Regions from separate parts of the Photobacterium piscicola genome, predicted to be linked through region 3. Evidence: predicted binding sites of a transcription regulator. Region 3 holds the regulator's gene; each other region holds the start of a gene.

Region 1 (4,219 bases), 470 kb from region 3:
ACAACTACACGACGCTTAGCTTGCTCTTCGAACAATTCACGTGGTAGTTCAGGCATGTTCTTAGCATCGCCGCCAAAACGTTGTGCTGCTTGCTTACGTAGTGCTTCGATTTCTTGATCGATAAGCGCTGCAGGAACAGTGATGTCGTTTTGCTCAACAAGACCGTTAAGAACTTGATCTTTAATGCGGCCTTTAACAGCTTGCTTAAGTTCACGTTCCATGTTCTTACGAACTTCAGTCTTAAGACCTTCAACAGAACCGTCTTCAACACCAAACTTAGCAACAAACTCTTCAGTTAGTTCAGGTAGCTGCTGTGCTTCAACTTTGTGAAGAGTGATAGCAAATACTGCTGACTTACCTTTTAGGTTTTCTGCATGGTATTCTTCAGGGAAAGTTACTTCTACAGTAAACTCTTCGCCTGCTTTATGACCAACAACACCTTCTTCGAAACCAGGGATCATACGACCTTGGCCCATAGCAAGTGCGAAACCTTCAGCTTTACCGCCGTCGAATTCTTCGCCATCGATAGTACCAACGAAATCGATAGTTACACGGCTATCAGCTTCAGCTGCTGCTTCAACGTCAGTCCAAGTAGCTTGTTGCTTACGTAGTGTATCTAGCATGCCGTCAACGTCAGCATCAGTTACTGTAACAACTGGCTTCTCAACAACAACTTTGTCTAGACCAACTAGTTCGATTTCAGGGAAAACTTCAAAAGAAGCTTTAAATACTAGATCTTTGCCTTCAGCCATTTCTACTGGAGTAAAAGTTGGCGCGCCTGCTGGATTGATCTTTTCTTTAACGATAGCTTCGATAAAGTGGCGGTGCATTACTTCACCTAGGATGTCTTGACGTACAGAAGCGCCAAACATTTTAGCAACCATCTTCATTGGTGCTTTACCTGGGCGGAAACCGTCGAAACGACGAGTTTTAGCAATTTTACGTAGTTCAGCAGCAACAGCATCTTCGATGTTTGCAGCAGGAACTGTAATAGTTAGGTGGCGTTCTAGACCTTCAGTGGTTTCAACGGTAACTTGCATTATATTTAACCTCAAAACTTACTCAGCTTTTCTGAGTGGTGTTGCCGAACAGCCATTTACTGACGGTGGCATCCTTTCATGTTACAGCTCGAAAACCATAACGCCTAAATTCTTTCATCAAGATTCTGATAGTAGGTCACCTACTTATCAGAGCGCGCTATTATAACGACACGTAAGCGTGACGTCGAGGTAGATACCTTTAAACGCGAGCGATCTCTTTAACTGCCTTACAAGATAGGGGCTAGAAATATCATTTCAAGGGGAAAAATGAAAATAATCGCTTTAAAACCCTTTTTTTTGGTTTAAATGTCGGAAAAACGAGCTAATTAGGAAAAATTTCAACAATAGTAGAATAGAAAAATAGTCGTGAAATAGATCTAACACTAGAAAATAAGAGATTGATGATTCAAAGAAATGATAATGAAGAGAAGAGATGGTACGCCCTGCAGGATTCGAACCTGCGACCACATCCTTAGAAGGGACGTGCTCTATCCAGCTGAGCTAAGGGCGCATCATTGTGTAGCAAGGAGCTACGAGGCAGGATTATACGTAGCTGTAAGGTAAGGTCAATCCCTTTACTCTATTTTTCCGATATCAAATGGCTAACTGGTTAAATATACAACAAAAACACCCTATTTAAGCAAATATTTCAAGCAAACCACGTCAAACATTCCTCCTCTTCCCTACTGATAATTTCTTTCGGCAACATTCTTTTTATTCGTCATTATCTACTCTTACCTTAATTCTTGATTCAATTTCAATATATTATCAAATAGCAAACGTTTGCTTAATGGTAATTACATTTGTAATCTGCCACAATATCAGCGTTGATACGTTAACCAACACAACAAAGGATCACCATGAGCGCTCAAATTATTGATGGGAAAATCATATCCCAAACTGTACGACAAGAAGTTGCTGCAAGAGTCAAAGCTCGCACCGATGCCGGATTACGCGCACCTGGGTTAGCGGTTGTTCTCGTAGGTCAAGATCCTGCCTCGCAGATTTACGTTGGTAGTAAACGCAAAGCGTGTGAAGAAGTTGGCTTTATTTCAAAATCATACGATTTACCCAGCACAGCATCTGAGCAGCAATTACTCGATTTGATTGATGAACTCAATCAAGACCCCACAATGGACGGTATTCTCGTGCAATTACCGCTACCTGCGGGTATGGATAGCACACGAATTCTTGAACGCATCGATCCAGAAAAGGATGTTGATGGCTTCCACCCTTATAATGTCGGCCGTCTTAGCCAGCGTATTCCTAAATTACGCTCATGCACTCCAAAGGGTATTATCACGCTTCTTGAACGTTATAATATTGAAGTGCGCGGTAAGCATGCCGTGATTGTTGGCGCATCAAACATTGTTGGACGCCCAATGACATTAGAGCTATTACTAGCAGGAGCAACGACAACAACCTGCCATCGCTTTACGCAAGATCTTGAAGGTCACATTCGCCAAGCTGATATATTGGTCGTCGCTGTCGGTAAACCTAATTTCATTCCTGGAGATTGGATTAAACCTGGCGCAACAGTGATTGATGTAGGTATTAATCGCCTTGAAAATGGCAAATTATGTGGGGATGTTGAATTTGATGTTGCTTGTCAACGTGCAAAGCATATTACACCAGTTCCGGGTGGTGTAGGACCAATGACGGTAGCAACCTTAATTGAGAATACGTTGCTCGCCTGTGAACAATACCATTCAGCATAAACACATGAGCGAACAACAATAGCGTATGATGGGATATACAAAAGCGAGTAGCAACATACTCGCTTTTTTATTGCTATTATTCTTTGTTTTTTACTAAATCAGTATTCTCTACACTGACTTTTACTTGTTTACCCAGCAAATTAATCAGCATAAATGAGCGTTTCTCACCATCAGGCTCATGATAAATAGCGTCAAGACCTTTAAATTTACCTTGCTCTAAGACTAATTTATCCCCCTGCTGAGGTAATGATTCAAACATATCTTTATATGAATCATTATCTTCATTAAGCATCAAATTATAAACAAGCTCTTCGCTAACAATTTGTGGCATTGCCCCCTGACGAATAAAATCTGCGACCCCACGCGTTGAACGTACCGTAGTGAAACTTAATTGTTCAGGATCAAAAGTAACAAAAACATAGCTTGGGAATAACGGCTCATAGCATTCACAACGTTTACCACGAACAATTTTTTCTACCACAACCTGAGGGTAATAACATTCAGCCCCTTGACGATCAAGATTGATCACTGCGCGTTCTTGTTCACTACGCTTACAATAAAGTAGATACCAATCTTTCATTATCAACCCCAATAAAATCTTAACTTTTATTAGTATATACAAAATTAATACTGATTTACATCTCTCACCTTTTACCTCGATTTTAGGATGGCATAGTGCCTTTATATTCTATGGCTATAGGTTTAAACGATATTATTGGCTAATATTCACCACTGAAATTGTAACATACATGAATATTCCCAACTGATGATATAAGCGACCAATATAAGACTCAAAAACAATATAAAAAGCTAATTTTAAAAGACAGAATAGTGTAAGATACAGCTCTGCATGATGGAATTTGATTTTTCATAACTGAGCAATAAACACACAATCGCTTATTTATCAGCTTCTTATAATGTTTTATTATTGTTCGTTAAATGTAAAAACTTGCAGTTAAATATATTGTGCTTTATAAACCTACATGAATGAGCAAACACACACTAATTAAAATAAAATAGAGAATCCTATGAGTCATAATAGTAGTGGTACCCTTCTGGGCCACCCAAAAGGCTTGTTCCTTTTATTTGGAACAGAGCTATGGGAACGCTTTTCTTATTACGCAATGCGAGCAATTCTGGTTTTATATCTAACAGATAAAACCATTGATGGCGGTCTTGGGTGGACCACAGAAGAAGCGCTTAACTTATACGGTATCTACACTGGCTTAGTTTACTTTACTCCTCTTATTGGTGGTTGGGTTGCCGACAACATTTTAGGTCAACGTCGCTCCATTATTATTGGTGGCGTATTGATGGCTATTGGTCAATTTACGCTAGCCCTACCTCACAGCGTTGTTGATCCCCATGCTGTTACCGCTTTCTATGTTGGTTTAGCGTTCCTTATTGTGGGTAATGGTCTATTTAAACCAAATATTTCAACTATGGTAGGTGACTTATACC
Region 2 (4,219 bases), 1.0 Mb from region 3:
GTCACGATTATGATGCCGCACCCAGAGCGAGTATTCCGCACCGTGGCTAACTCTTGGCACCCAGATGATTGGAGTGAAAACAGTCCTTGGATGCGAATGTTCCGTAATGCGCGGGTTAACCTAGGCTAATAGATACATTCATTAAACATATAGAAGCTGTCATTTATTGGCAGCTTTTTTTATACTGTAACTGTGACACTTATAAATTTAAATATGAAGTTGATATTGATCACATTAACCGGGAAAGAACATTGGGATAATTAACGTAACGAATACGTAAAAATGACCACGGCGTCGTTACAAGGATGAAACAATGGGATGGGATGTTCCCAGTAGTTACCGTCTAATCGGTGCAACTAAATTACTTGCAGTGTTAGTTGTTATTGGTCTTATTCAACATTTTGATATGATCATTCAAGCCTTACGCTTTGATTTACTTAGCATGGTACCGATGAGTGTCACTATATTGGTATTGATCTCAGGAATACTTGCTTGTATTGGATTATTTCGAGGTAAGAAATGGGGGTTTATACCACTTTATTTTTACATTCCGGCTGCAACGTTATTTCTTCAAGTGAGTTTAATTCCTTTTATTCCTAATATTTTTCCGGTTAAACATCATGATATTGTTATTATGGTGATCAATGGCTTGGTATTACTGTACTCCGTGTCGCTACTTTTGCGACGAATGGAGACTAATTACATTAAAGAATATTAAATGGTATTAAATTACTGCATTGAATCTGTGATAATAGCTTTAATTTAATCAAGTCGGTGTTCGTAATCACGATCCCGATCTTCTGCTCAGCAAAGGATGATGATAATGAAAAAAATTGAAGCCATTATTAAGCCATTTAAACTTGATGATGTTCGCGAAGCGTTAGCGGAAGTGGGTATCACAGGCATGACAGTGTCAGAAGTCAAAGGATTTGGTCGTCAAAAAGGCCATACTGAGCTTTATCGTGGTGCCGAATACATGGTTGATTTTTTACCTAAAGTGAAAATTGAAATTGTAGTGACTGATGAAGTTGCAGAGCAATGTATCGACACCATCGTAGAAACAGCCCAAACAGGTAAAATTGGCGATGGTAAAATCTTCATGTTTGATATTGAGCGTGTGGTACGTATTCGTACCGGCGAAGAAGATGAAGATGCTATTTAATTTGTGATGGTTAATCATGATGAAACATCAAGAGGAGTTGCCACAGTGCAGCTCCTTTTTTATGGCTGTATTTTATGTCAATAAATAACCATTGAATCATGACGTCAATTTAGTAACTGATTACTGTTACAACAAAGAAAACCACATTTAGGACTTTCTGATTTAGATCAATTTATGTAATATAGACTACAGATAAGAAATGAAAACGGAAACGATTGCGCCCGCGTGGCGTCTAGGTTTGTGACTTTTCGTTTATCACTAAAAATAGTATAAAACTTTGCCGAGTCAGGAGATACAGATGCTAAAGCGCGATATGAATATTGCTGATTATGATGCGGAACTATTTGCAGCTATTCAGGAAGAAACAGCCCGTCAGGAAGAACACATCGAGTTGATTGCTTCTGAAAACTACACCAGCCCACGTGTAATGGAAGCACAAGGTTCTCAGCTAACAAATAAATATGCTGAAGGTTATCCTGGTAAGCGTTACTACGGTGGTTGTGAGTTTGTCGATAAAGCTGAGCAACTTGCGATTGACCGTGCGTGTCAGCTATTTGGTGCAGAATACGCGAACGTTCAGCCACACTCTGGCTCTCAAGCCAATAATGCGGTTTACATGGCATTATTGAATGCGGGTGATACGGTATTAGGCATGAGTTTGGCACACGGTGGTCACTTAACGCACGGCTCACCTGTAAACTTCTCGGGTAAGTTATACAACATCATTCCTTACGGTATCGATGAAAATGGTCAAATTGACTACCAAGAAATGGAAGCATTAGCGTTAGAGCATAAACCAAAAATGATCATTGGTGGCTTCTCGGCTTACTCGCAAGTGGTTGATTGGGCAAGAATGCGTGAAATCGCTGATAAAATTGGCGCTTACTTATTCGTTGATATGGCACACGTTGCGGGCTTAATTGCGGCCGGTGTTTATCCAAACCCTGTGCCTCATGCACATGTTGTTACTACAACAACCCATAAAACATTAGCTGGCCCTCGTGGTGGTTTGATTTTGTCAAACGAAGGCGAAGATCTTTACAAAAAGCTTAACTCTGCTGTTTTCCCAGGTGGTCAGGGCGGCCCGTTAATGCATGTTATCGCAGCGAAAGCGGTGGCCTTTAAAGAAGCGATGGAACCTGAGTTTAAAGTTTACCAAGCAAATGTGGTTGTGAACGCTAAAGCAATGGTAGCTGAATTTATTAAGCGCGGTTATAACATCGTTTCTGGTAGTACAGAAAACCATTTATTCCTTGTTGATTTAATTGATAAAGGTATCACTGGTAAAGAAGCAGATGCAGCATTGGGTGCTGCAAATATCACTGTTAACAAAAACAGTGTACCCAATGATCCACGTAGCCCATTTGTAACTTCAGGCATTCGCGTAGGTACACCATCAATTACTCGTCGTGGTTTTGATGCCGATGATGCACGTCAACTTGCAGGCTGGATGTGTGATGTTTTAGATAACATCAATGATGCTGCTGTTATTGAAGCGACTAAAGAGAAAGTGCTTGAAATTTGTAAGCGTCTTCCCGTTTACGCATAATTTAGTCATGATACGGTATTAAATACCTATTATTGCATATCAAGATAAGGCTTGCCTGTTTAGAGGTAAGCCTTTTTTGTTGTCTAAATAACATAAAATGTACCATTATTGATGATAATTGTTACTTTTAAGGCTATTTATTATAAAAAAGGAAGGGGATAGTCTCATTAAAGTGATGAAATGAGTTACACTGAGTCGATTGAATGTAGGAGGCTAAATGCATTGTCCTTTTTGCGGTGCAAATGACACCAAAGTAATCGATTCTCGATTGGTTGCAGATGGCCACCAAGTGCGCCGACGTCGCCAATGTTTAGCGTGCAATGAACGCTATACTACGTTTGAAACGGCAGAACTTGTGATGCCTCGCGTAGTAAAAACGAATGGCAACCGTGATCCGTTTAATGAAGAAAAATTACGCGGTGGTATTCAACGTGCGCTAGAAAAGCGTCCCGTGAGTACTGACGACATTGAACGTGCGGTAAATAGTATAAAATCTTGTCTTCGAGCAACCGGTGAACGTGAAGTACCATCTGAGATGATAGGTAATTTAGTGATGGAAGCTTTAAAAGAATTGGATAAAGTCGCTTATATCCGCTTTGCTTCTGTTTATCGTAGTTTTGAAGATATCCGTGAGTTTGGTGAAGAAATCGCTAAGCTGGAACGTTAAAACAAATAATCGTTAAGACCAACAATAATGACACACACTGATCAACAAATGATGTCGCGAGCAATAGTACTGGCTCAGCGCGGTCGTTATACCACAGCACCTAACCCTAAGGTAGGATGCGTGATTGTAAATAATGGCGACATTGTTGGTGAAGGGTATCATTATCAAGCAGGACAACCCCATGCTGAAGTGTTTGCATTACGGCAGGCACAACAACGTGCTCAAGGGGCGACCGTCTATGTTACCTTAGAACCATGTTCTCATTATGGTCGAACGCCGCCCTGTGCTGAAGCATTAATTAATGCCAATGTGGCACGGGTTGTGTGTGCGATGGTGGATCCTAATCCTGCTGTTGCTGGGCGGGGTATTGCATTGTTGCAAGCGGCAGGTATTCAAGTCGATATTGGTATTTTAGCTTTGCAAGCACAAGCATTGAATCCTGGCTTTATTAAACAAATGACCCATCAAATGCCCTATGTTGAGCTCAAACTTGCCGCGAGTTTAGATGGGCGAACTGCGTTAGCAAATGGGGCCAGTAAATGGATCACTGGCCCTAAAGCGCGATCGGATGTTCAACAATTTCGTGCCTGTGCTGGGGCTATTTTGTCGACCAGTGCGACGGTTATTGCTGACGATCCTTCACTTAATGTACGCTGGAATGAGCTTGATGCATCTGTTCAGCAACAATACCCTCAGTCAGCGTTACGCCAGCCTATGCGGGTTATTATTGATAGTCAGAATAGATTGACGCCTGAATATCAACTTTTCAATTTACCCGGAGAAACCATTCTTGCTCGTACTATGCTCGGTACTGAAGCGTGGCCCGATTCCGTGCAGCAAT
Region 3 (4,219 bases):
TGTGTATTTTTAATTGTGCTGTATAATTAATGTACACAGTAAGATGTGTTCAGAGGAAGTGCAGGTTCAAGTAAGGATAGTTTGGAAAGATTATATGCAGATATCGAATAAAATAAATTAAAGAGGCACTGAGCCTCTTTATTCTTAAGCGTCACTTAGCCAGTTGACGAATATATTTATTATAGTTTTGCGAGCAGTTCGTTACGTCTACTTTCTGGTATTACAGACCAATGTTGGCCATGTATAGCACCTTCTAGAGCCCATAATAATTCTAAACTTAATGATGCCTCTTGTGTTTTTTGTAATGCCTTATAGGCGTTGAGTGCACCAAGATCGTATAGTTGATCAATAGTTTGAATACCTGCTTTTTTGAGCATTCTTTCATTTGATAGGCGTAAGTTAGGTAAATCTTTTATCCTAGCTGGCGCGCAACATTCTTTTGCTTTTTTATCAGCAAGTGCTGCTTCAAGAGAATATTTAGCTTGCTCTATTATTTTTTCAGGTTCTTCCCACCATTCATCAAGAATTGCGTAATGTTTAGTTATTACAGGAAACCCACGTTTCTTATAGATGTACGGTTCTAATCCCGCTTGTTGAAACTCCTCTTCAGTTTTAGCGTTTGCTCTTAGGTGAAGTTTATTATTAACCACAAGTGCGAACATTGCTTCGCCTGCGAAAATACCAAAGCCACCAAATATAGAACGCGATTTAACATTACCTAAATGGTCTAATAATTTTAATGAGTTTTTTAATATTGGTTTATCCATACTTCTACTCGGTGAATAAATGAGTGTCACCTAACATTAAAGTAGTCGTAAATTGACTTATTATTAAAGTTATTTACGAGAGAATTTTCCTACTCTAAATCATCCATGTATCACTTTATAAATAATATTATCAATATAGAAGTATTATTTATAATTTGTAAGTCTTTTGCTTACTATTATATGTATTTACAAGACCTATTATATTCGATCTTTTAAAAAGGTAAGTTTTAATATTAATTAAAGCTGATGAATCTGTGAGTTTGTTCATGTTTTTGAGAATAAGATATTTTTTGTAGGATCATCGAGCGAAATTCATTAGCTATAAAAAAGCCAATAAAAATATTGGCTCAATCAAAAGGGGGCGTGTTAGCGTAAATCCTTTACTGACTTGCGCTCAACGATGGCTGGCGTCATTTCAAAGATTTGAGGTTCATGATCTTTGTTCTTCATGCGTTCCATTAAAATCTTAATGGCGGTTTTACCTAAACGACGCTTTGGCTGATGGATAGTTGTTAATGGTGGCGCGAAGTAAGGCGCAAGATCAATATTGTCGTAGCCAATAATTGAAATATCACCAGGAACGCGTAACCCTGCTTGTTCAAAAGTACTGATCAGTGCCATTGCCATAATATCATTGAAACAGAAAATGGCGGTTGGGCGATCTGTCATTGCAATATACTTCTCAGCAGCTTCAACGGCTGAATCACACTCAAAGTCACCTTCAAGAATCCAGTTTTCGTTAACTGCTAAGTTTGCTTCTGCCATTGCTTTATTAAAGCCTTTTAGACGTTCACGACACGTTGATTTATCGTTGTGGCCTGATAAACAACCGATACGGCTATGACCATGATCGATAAAATACTTAGTCGCAATGTAGCCACCTTGCTCAGCATTATCCTGAATTTTATCAGTATGTGGGCTTTCTGGACCCCAATCCATCACTACCATTGGTAGGTCTTTTTGACGCTCAAGTAAATCCAGTAATTTCTGATCAAGATCAGAACACATTACCAATAAGCCATCGACACGCTTTTCTGCAAGCATGCGCAAATAATCATATTGCTTAGAAAGGTTACCTTCAGTGTTACATAAAATGAGCGTGTAACCTTCACGGTAGCAATACTCTTCAACACCATGTACAACCTCAGCAAAAAAAGGGTTGGTTGACTTAGTGACTAGCATGCCAATTGTACGGGTTGTATTACATTTTAGGCTACGCGCAACAGCACTTGGTGCGTAGTTAAGCTCTTCAACAGCAGCAAGTACTTTTTTCTGTGTTGCTTCTGCGACAAAGCGCGTTTTATTGATCACGTGTGAAACTGTTGTAGTTGAAACGCCAGCCATACGTGCAACATCTTTAATGGTTGCCATATTTATTCTTCTAATAATGGGTGCTAGAGATGTTTCTAGCTAATCGTGAGGTACCAAATTGAGTAATTACTGAGATGAATATAATTCAATGTTTTTCGGTAAAGTCTCTCGTTAATTATTCAATTTGGCACCAATAATGTGTCTACTGCATACTTAAATAGTATTAACACTAAAAGCCGCATTTATTCGCGGCTTTATAATTATTGCATATTTTTCAAGTGTAATCGCTTGCGTTCACATTTTACTGAGTGTTACGCGTAGTGCAACGTTTCAATTGTCTGGGAGTAAATTATTTGATAACTATCAACAAAAAATCGTAAATTTCAGTAATTTTACTGAAATTTACAAGAGATAATCAAAAAGACGATGAACTTTAATACTAGGATAGTAGATAAGGATAACCATGAACAGGGTGGGGATGTACGGAAATGTTCCAACCGTAGACATTGTTAATTATTTCAGGCTGTAATGCTTGCCATGGTGATCCATCGGCTTGAATCTTACCGTGTTGAATAATGACCATACGTTGAGCATATTGCGCAGCTAAGTTGAGATCATGTAATACGATGATAACCGCGGCACCTTTTGCTGCCATGGTTTGTGCCATTTGTAGCGTTTTATGCTGGTGGGCGAGATCTAAGGCAGATGTTGGCTCATCTAACATTAGAATACATTTATCATCAGCTTGACTGAGTTGTGTTAGCACGCGTGCGAAATGGATTCGTTGTTTTTCACCCCCTGATAACGTGGGATATAAGCGTGGTGCAAGATGAAGAACATCAGTATTACGCATGGTTGTGAGGGTGATATCGTCAATTTCTTGGCGTGACAAACATAGCGGCATAGTGCCAAGTTCAACCACTTCTTTACAGGTAAAGGCGAAAGACAGCGAACTGTGTTGCGGTAAAATACCTAAATGGCACGCCAATTCAGATCGTTGCCAATCTTCAATATCGCGATTAAAAAATGTAACCTGCCCATTTTCAGGTGTCATTTCACCGCAGAGTATTTTAAGTAACGTGCTTTTTCCTGCGCCATTAGGCCCAAGTAGCGCCGTTATTTCACCCGCTTTTATATCAATATTAAAGTCATCTAATAATACTTTTCCTGCCAATGTTAATTGCAAATCACGTGCCGAAATGACAGTTGGGCGTGCAGAGGTTACCGTCATGCGATTCTGCCTTTTTGTTTATTCAATAGATAAATGAAGAATGGAGCGCCTAAAATAGCGGTAATAATACCAACGGGGAGTTCTTGTGGTGCAAACGCACTACGCGCGATCATATCTGCGACAAGTAAAATTAAAGCACCTAGAATAGCTGAGATTGGCAATAATGTTTTATGATTAGGGCCTGAAATCATGCGCCCTAAATGGGGGATCACCAGACCAATAAAGCCAATAGGACCTGTAATAGCAACGGTAATCCCCACACCAGCAGCACATACAATAATTAAACTGCGCTTTAGATGTTGAACATCCACTCCCATATGGCGGGCTTCAGCTTCTCCTAATAAAAAGGCGTTCAATGCATTAGCTTGGCGATAACAATAATAATAGATAACAATGAGGCTCACAAAGGCAAGACAGATACTTGACCAAGTCGCCCCTGCAAGTGATCCCATTGACCATAATGAAAAATCACGTAGCGCTTGATCATCGGCAATATAGTTAAGTAGCCCCAAACCAGCACCAGAAATAGCACCAATTGCGACACCTGCTAATAGCATTACCACGACAGATGTGCCGTTTTTATCAGTGCCGAGGTGATATACCAAATATGTGCTCAGCGCGCCACCCAAAAAAGCGAAGAAGGGCACAGCACCAATATTCATTAATAAAGGGTATTGCGCCATTAATGGGGCAAATAAAATGATCGCAAACGCAGCACCTAGGCCAGCACCTCCTGAAATACCAATAATGCCCGGATCGGCAAGAGGATTACGAAACAACCCTTGTAGCACCGCTCCGCAGATCGCAAGTATGGCACCAATCGCAATACACAATAATGTTCGTGGTAAGCGTATTTGATGGATCACTAAATCAACATGGGTGGCGAGTTGATGCTTACCTGGTAATAAAG
Region 4 (4,219 bases), 680 kb from region 3:
ACAATACCCAATAAAAAGTCGTGCCGTTGTAAGTCATATTCGTCAAGCTAATCGTGGTGGGGTAAATTTAGAAAACACTCATCCTTTTACACGTGAAGTTTGGGGTAATTATTGGACTTTTGCTCATAATGGTCAATTGACAGGTTATGAGCAATTAGTTACTGGCCGTAATCAAGCAGTGGGTGATACTGACAGTGAAATTGCTTTCTGTTGGCTAATGAACCAGTTAGAAATTCGTTTTCCGGTATTGCCGGAAGATATGACCCCTGTTTTTAGTTATTTTGCAGAGTGTTGTGACACATTACGCCAATTGGGTGTGTACAACATGCTACTGAGTAATGGTGACTATGTTCTGAGTTATTGTACCAATAACTTACATTGGATCACTCGTCGCGCCCCGTTTGGTAAAGCATCATTAATTGATGAAGATGTAACGATTGATTTTCAACGTGAAACAACGGCGAATGATGTAGTGACAGTGATTGCAACTCAGCCTCTAACGAATGATGAAAGCTGGCAGAAGATGGTACGTGGTGAATTTCGCGTATTCCATTTTGGCGAGACGGTTTATCATGCCGTCGCAGCAGACGTTAATGCGTGCTAAACCCAATTGATCTGATTTATCAGTAATAATAAAAAGGCGATCTTAATAAGATCGCCTTTTTTGTGAGCATCAAATAATGATTATTGTGCAGCGTAACCTTGTGGTGGTAGTTGATTACCATCTAACACCGCGGCCCCATTTTGCATTAATAATCGCTGAGTTAGCAGCCATTGAATAACTAATGGATAGATATTATGTTCTTGTTGTTGCACACGCTCAATAACATCGTCGACACTGTCTGTTGTAAAAATGGGGACTTTTGCCTGTAAAATAACGGGGCCACCATCAAGCTCTTCGGTAACGAAATGGACACTGGTGCCATGTTCGCGATCCCCCGCATCTATGGCGCGCTGGTGGGTGTTTAATCCCGTATATTTAGGTAACAAGGAAGGATGAATATTAAGCATTCTTCCTTGATAGTGGTTGACGAAACTCGCAGATAAAATCCGCATAAACCCGGCTAACACAATCACATCAGGCTGATAAGCATCAATTTTTTCAATTAAAGCTTGATCATAATCTTGGCGGTTGGCGTAATCCGTTGCCGCGATAGAAGCAGTTTCTATGTTGGCAAATTGGGCTCGCTTAAGGCCATAAGCATCGGCTTTATTTGAGATCACAGCAGCAATACGGCCATTTTTGATGATGCCATTAGTGCAACTATCAATAATCGCTTGTAAATTACTGCCATTTCCTGAGATTAAGACAACGATATTATGCATAGCTTTAGTTAATCTCTACTTGCTCTTCACCCGCGGTAGCCGTAGCAATGTTACCAAGCAACCATGCGTTTTCGCCTTCTGCCTGTAAAATTTCAATAGCAAGTGCAGCTTGTGCTTGTGGTAATGCAATCACTAAACCGACACCACAGTTGAAGGTACGATACATTTCATAGGTATCGACATTGCCTGCTTGTTGTAGCCAGTTAAAAATCGCCGGCCACTGCCAGCTATTACCATCAATAACGGCTTTGGTTCCCTGTGGTAATACACGAGGAATATTTTCCCAGAAACCACCACCAGTGATATGAGAAATAGCGTGGATATCGCAATTTTCAATCATCTTTAATGCTGATTTTACATAAATTTTAGTTGGAGTTAATAAGTGCTCAGACAGTGTTTTACCGTCAAGTTCTTGATTAAGATCTGCTTGAGATACTTCTAGAATCTTACGTACTAATGAATAACCGTTTGAGTGTGGACCGCTAGAGCCAACAGCAATTAGGGCATCACCTGCACTAACTTTAGAGCCGTCAATAATGTCTGCTTTTTCAACGACACCCACACAAAAGCCGGCAACGTCGTAATCTTCACCGTGATACATGCCAGGCATTTCAGCCGTTTCACCACCAATAAGTGCACAGCCTGATTGAATACAGCCTTCACCAATACCAGTAACAACACTTGCAGCTGTATCAATATCAAGTTTACCGGTAGCGTAATAATCTAGAAAAAATAGAGGCTCAGCGCCTTGTACAATCAGATCGTTAACACACATAGCGACTAAATCAATACCAATGGTATCGTGCTGTTTTAGATCCATAGCAAGGCGAAGTTTAGTACCGACGCCATCAGTACCAGACACTAAAACAGGCTCTTTGTACTTTGTAGGTAGGGAACATAAAGCACCAAAACCGCCAATACCACCCATAACTTCAGGGCGATGAGTACGTTTAACTACGCCTTTAATACGGTCAACTAACGCATTACCAGCATCAATATCAACACCAGCATCTTTGTAACTAAGAGAAGAGTTTTTGTTGCTCACAGATGATCCCTCAAACGTATTAAAGTAAAAAACCAGCGTATAATACCAGCAGTCCTCATAGTAGAGCAAACGTTTGCGTCAAATTGTTGTAGCAATTAAATTTTAATCAATTACGCATTTGAGACTATCGGCAATCGATTGGCTTGGTATATAATGCTGCGATTTTTTTATTTTTTTATAATTTAGTTCCCAGGAGTCGAGATGAAAGTCGTTGAGGTGAAACACCCACTGGTTAAACATAAGATTGGTCTTATGCGTGAAGGTGATATTAGCACTAAGCGTTTTCGTGAATTGGCCACCGAAGTTGGCAGCCTACTAACGTATGAAGCGACTTCAGACTTCGAAACAGAAAAAGTGATGATTGAAGGCTGGAATGGCCCAGTAGAAATCGATCAACTAAAAGGTAAAAAAGTGACTGTAGTGCCAATTCTTCGTGCGGGTTTAGGCATGATGGACGGTGTATTAGAGCATATGCCAAGTGCACGTATTAGTGTTGTTGGTATCTACCGTGATGAAGAAACACTAGAGCCTGTACCTTACTTTAATAAATTAGCCTCAAACATTGATGAGCGTATTGCACTTGTTGTTGATCCAATGCTAGCAACTGGCGGTTCAATGATTGCAACGCTTGATCTATTAAAAGAACATGGTTGTACTCAATTTAAGGTATTGGTACTTGTTGCGGCACCTGAAGGTATTGCAGCACTAGAAAAAGCACACCCAGATGTAGAGCTATACACTGCGGCTATTGATGAGAAGCTAAATGACAAGGGATATATTGTTCCTGGTCTTGGCGATGCTGGTGATAAAATCTTTGGTACTAAATAATTTTAGTATTGATTATCGCTGATATAAAAAAACCGGACTGATATGTCCGGTTTTTTATTTAGGGTAATAAATTATAAATAATAACGACAGTCATTACAGATGCTCAGTATCTTCCACTTGCATACTGGTTGCATCTTCACCTAAATCATGCGGTAAAATCAGGTTTAATAAAATAGCGACTATGCCACAAAGGCTAATGCCTTGAAGACTAAATTCACCAATACCAAATGCCATGCCACCAATACCAAATACAAGTGTTACTGCAACAATAACTAAGTTTCTTGGTTTATGAAGATTAACTTGATGAGTAATTAAAGTATTAAGACCAACCGTTGCGATTGAGCCAAATAATAAAATCATAATACCGCCCATCACAGGCACTGGAATTGTTTGCAATATAGCGCCCAGTTTTCCGACAAACGCTAATACAATGGCCGTAACCGCTGCCCATGTCATAATCACAGGATTAAAGGCTTTGGTTAACATAACGGCACCAGTCACTTCTGAATAGGTTGTGTTTGGTGGTGCGCCCATTAATGATGCTGCAATCGTTGCTATACCATCACCAGCCATTGTACGGTGAAGCCCGGGCTTTTTAAGATAATCTTTACCGGTTACGTTGGATATTGCGAGCATATCACCGACATGTTCTACCGCCGGTGCAATCGCTACGGGAATCATAAATAGTACGGCATTAAGATTAAATTCTGGAAAAGTGAAATTTGGCATTGCCAGCCAACTTGCTTGAATAACTGGTGTGAAATCAACAACGCCAAAGCCAAGACTGGTAATGTAACCGGCTGTGATACCTCCGACAATTGGTACTAATTTTAAAATCCCTTTAGCAAACACACTTAAACTGATTGTTACAATCAGAGAAATAGCAGAAATCCATAATGCAACATCATGAGCGACAAGCTGTACGTCACCGCCACCCGTTTTACCTACCGCCATATTGACAGCAGCAGGAGCTAAGCCTAGACCAATTACCATGATGACCGGGCCCACAACAACGGGAGG

The links. The regulator PurR, encoded in region 3, represses purine synthesis genes. The targets are predictions, from matches to a motif close to TNANGNAAACGTTTNCNTNA.
Region 1: a site for PurR is predicted at 1,812-1,831, ahead of folD (bifunctional methylenetetrahydrofolate dehydrogenase/methenyltetrahydrofolate cyclohydrolase FolD). Genes of this name have one in related genera too.
Region 2: a site for PurR is predicted at 1,366-1,385, ahead of glyA (serine hydroxymethyltransferase). Genes of this name have one in related genera too.
Region 4: a site for PurR is predicted at 2,433-2,452, ahead of purM (phosphoribosylformylglycinamidine cyclo-ligase). Genes of this name have one in related genera too.

Annotation. Positions count from the first base shown of each region.
Region 1 is NZ_CP175534.1:1,219,144-1,223,362, reverse strand. Features, by position in the region: gene tig (trigger factor) at 1-1,040, opposite strand, end outside; tRNA gene ACJZU6_RS06080 (tRNA-Arg) at 1,475-1,551, opposite strand; gene folD (bifunctional methylenetetrahydrofolate dehydrogenase/methenyltetrahydrofolate cyclohydrolase FolD) at 1,901-2,758, shown strand; gene rfaH (transcription/translation regulatory transformer protein RfaH) at 2,835-3,338, opposite strand; gene ACJZU6_RS06065 (peptide MFS transporter) at 3,787-4,219, shown strand, end outside.
Region 2 is NZ_CP175534.1:2,691,275-2,695,493, reverse strand. Features, by position in the region: gene purL (phosphoribosylformylglycinamidine synthase) at 1-129, shown strand, start outside; gene ACJZU6_RS12800 (hypothetical protein) at 314-718, shown strand; gene glnB (nitrogen regulatory protein P-II) at 824-1,162, shown strand; gene glyA (serine hydroxymethyltransferase) at 1,461-2,711, shown strand; gene nrdR (transcriptional regulator NrdR) at 2,929-3,378, shown strand; gene ribD (bifunctional diaminohydroxyphosphoribosylaminopyrimidine deaminase/5-amino-6-(5-phosphoribosylamino)uracil reductase RibD) at 3,403-4,219, shown strand, end outside.
Region 3 is NZ_CP175534.1:1,693,238-1,697,456, forward strand. Features, by position in the region: gene ACJZU6_RS08120 (TfoX/Sxy family DNA transformation protein) at 180-767, opposite strand; gene purR (HTH-type transcriptional repressor PurR) at 1,134-2,138, opposite strand; gene ACJZU6_RS08130 (heme ABC transporter ATP-binding protein) at 2,518-3,309, opposite strand; gene ACJZU6_RS08135 (iron ABC transporter permease) at 3,306-4,219, opposite strand, start outside.
Region 4 is NZ_CP175534.1:1,017,589-1,021,807, forward strand. Features, by position in the region: gene ACJZU6_RS05005 (class II glutamine amidotransferase) at 1-604, shown strand, start outside; gene purN (phosphoribosylglycinamide formyltransferase) at 685-1,326, opposite strand; gene purM (phosphoribosylformylglycinamidine cyclo-ligase) at 1,331-2,371, opposite strand; gene upp (uracil phosphoribosyltransferase) at 2,573-3,199, shown strand; gene ACJZU6_RS05025 (uracil-xanthine permease family protein) at 3,293-4,219, opposite strand, start outside.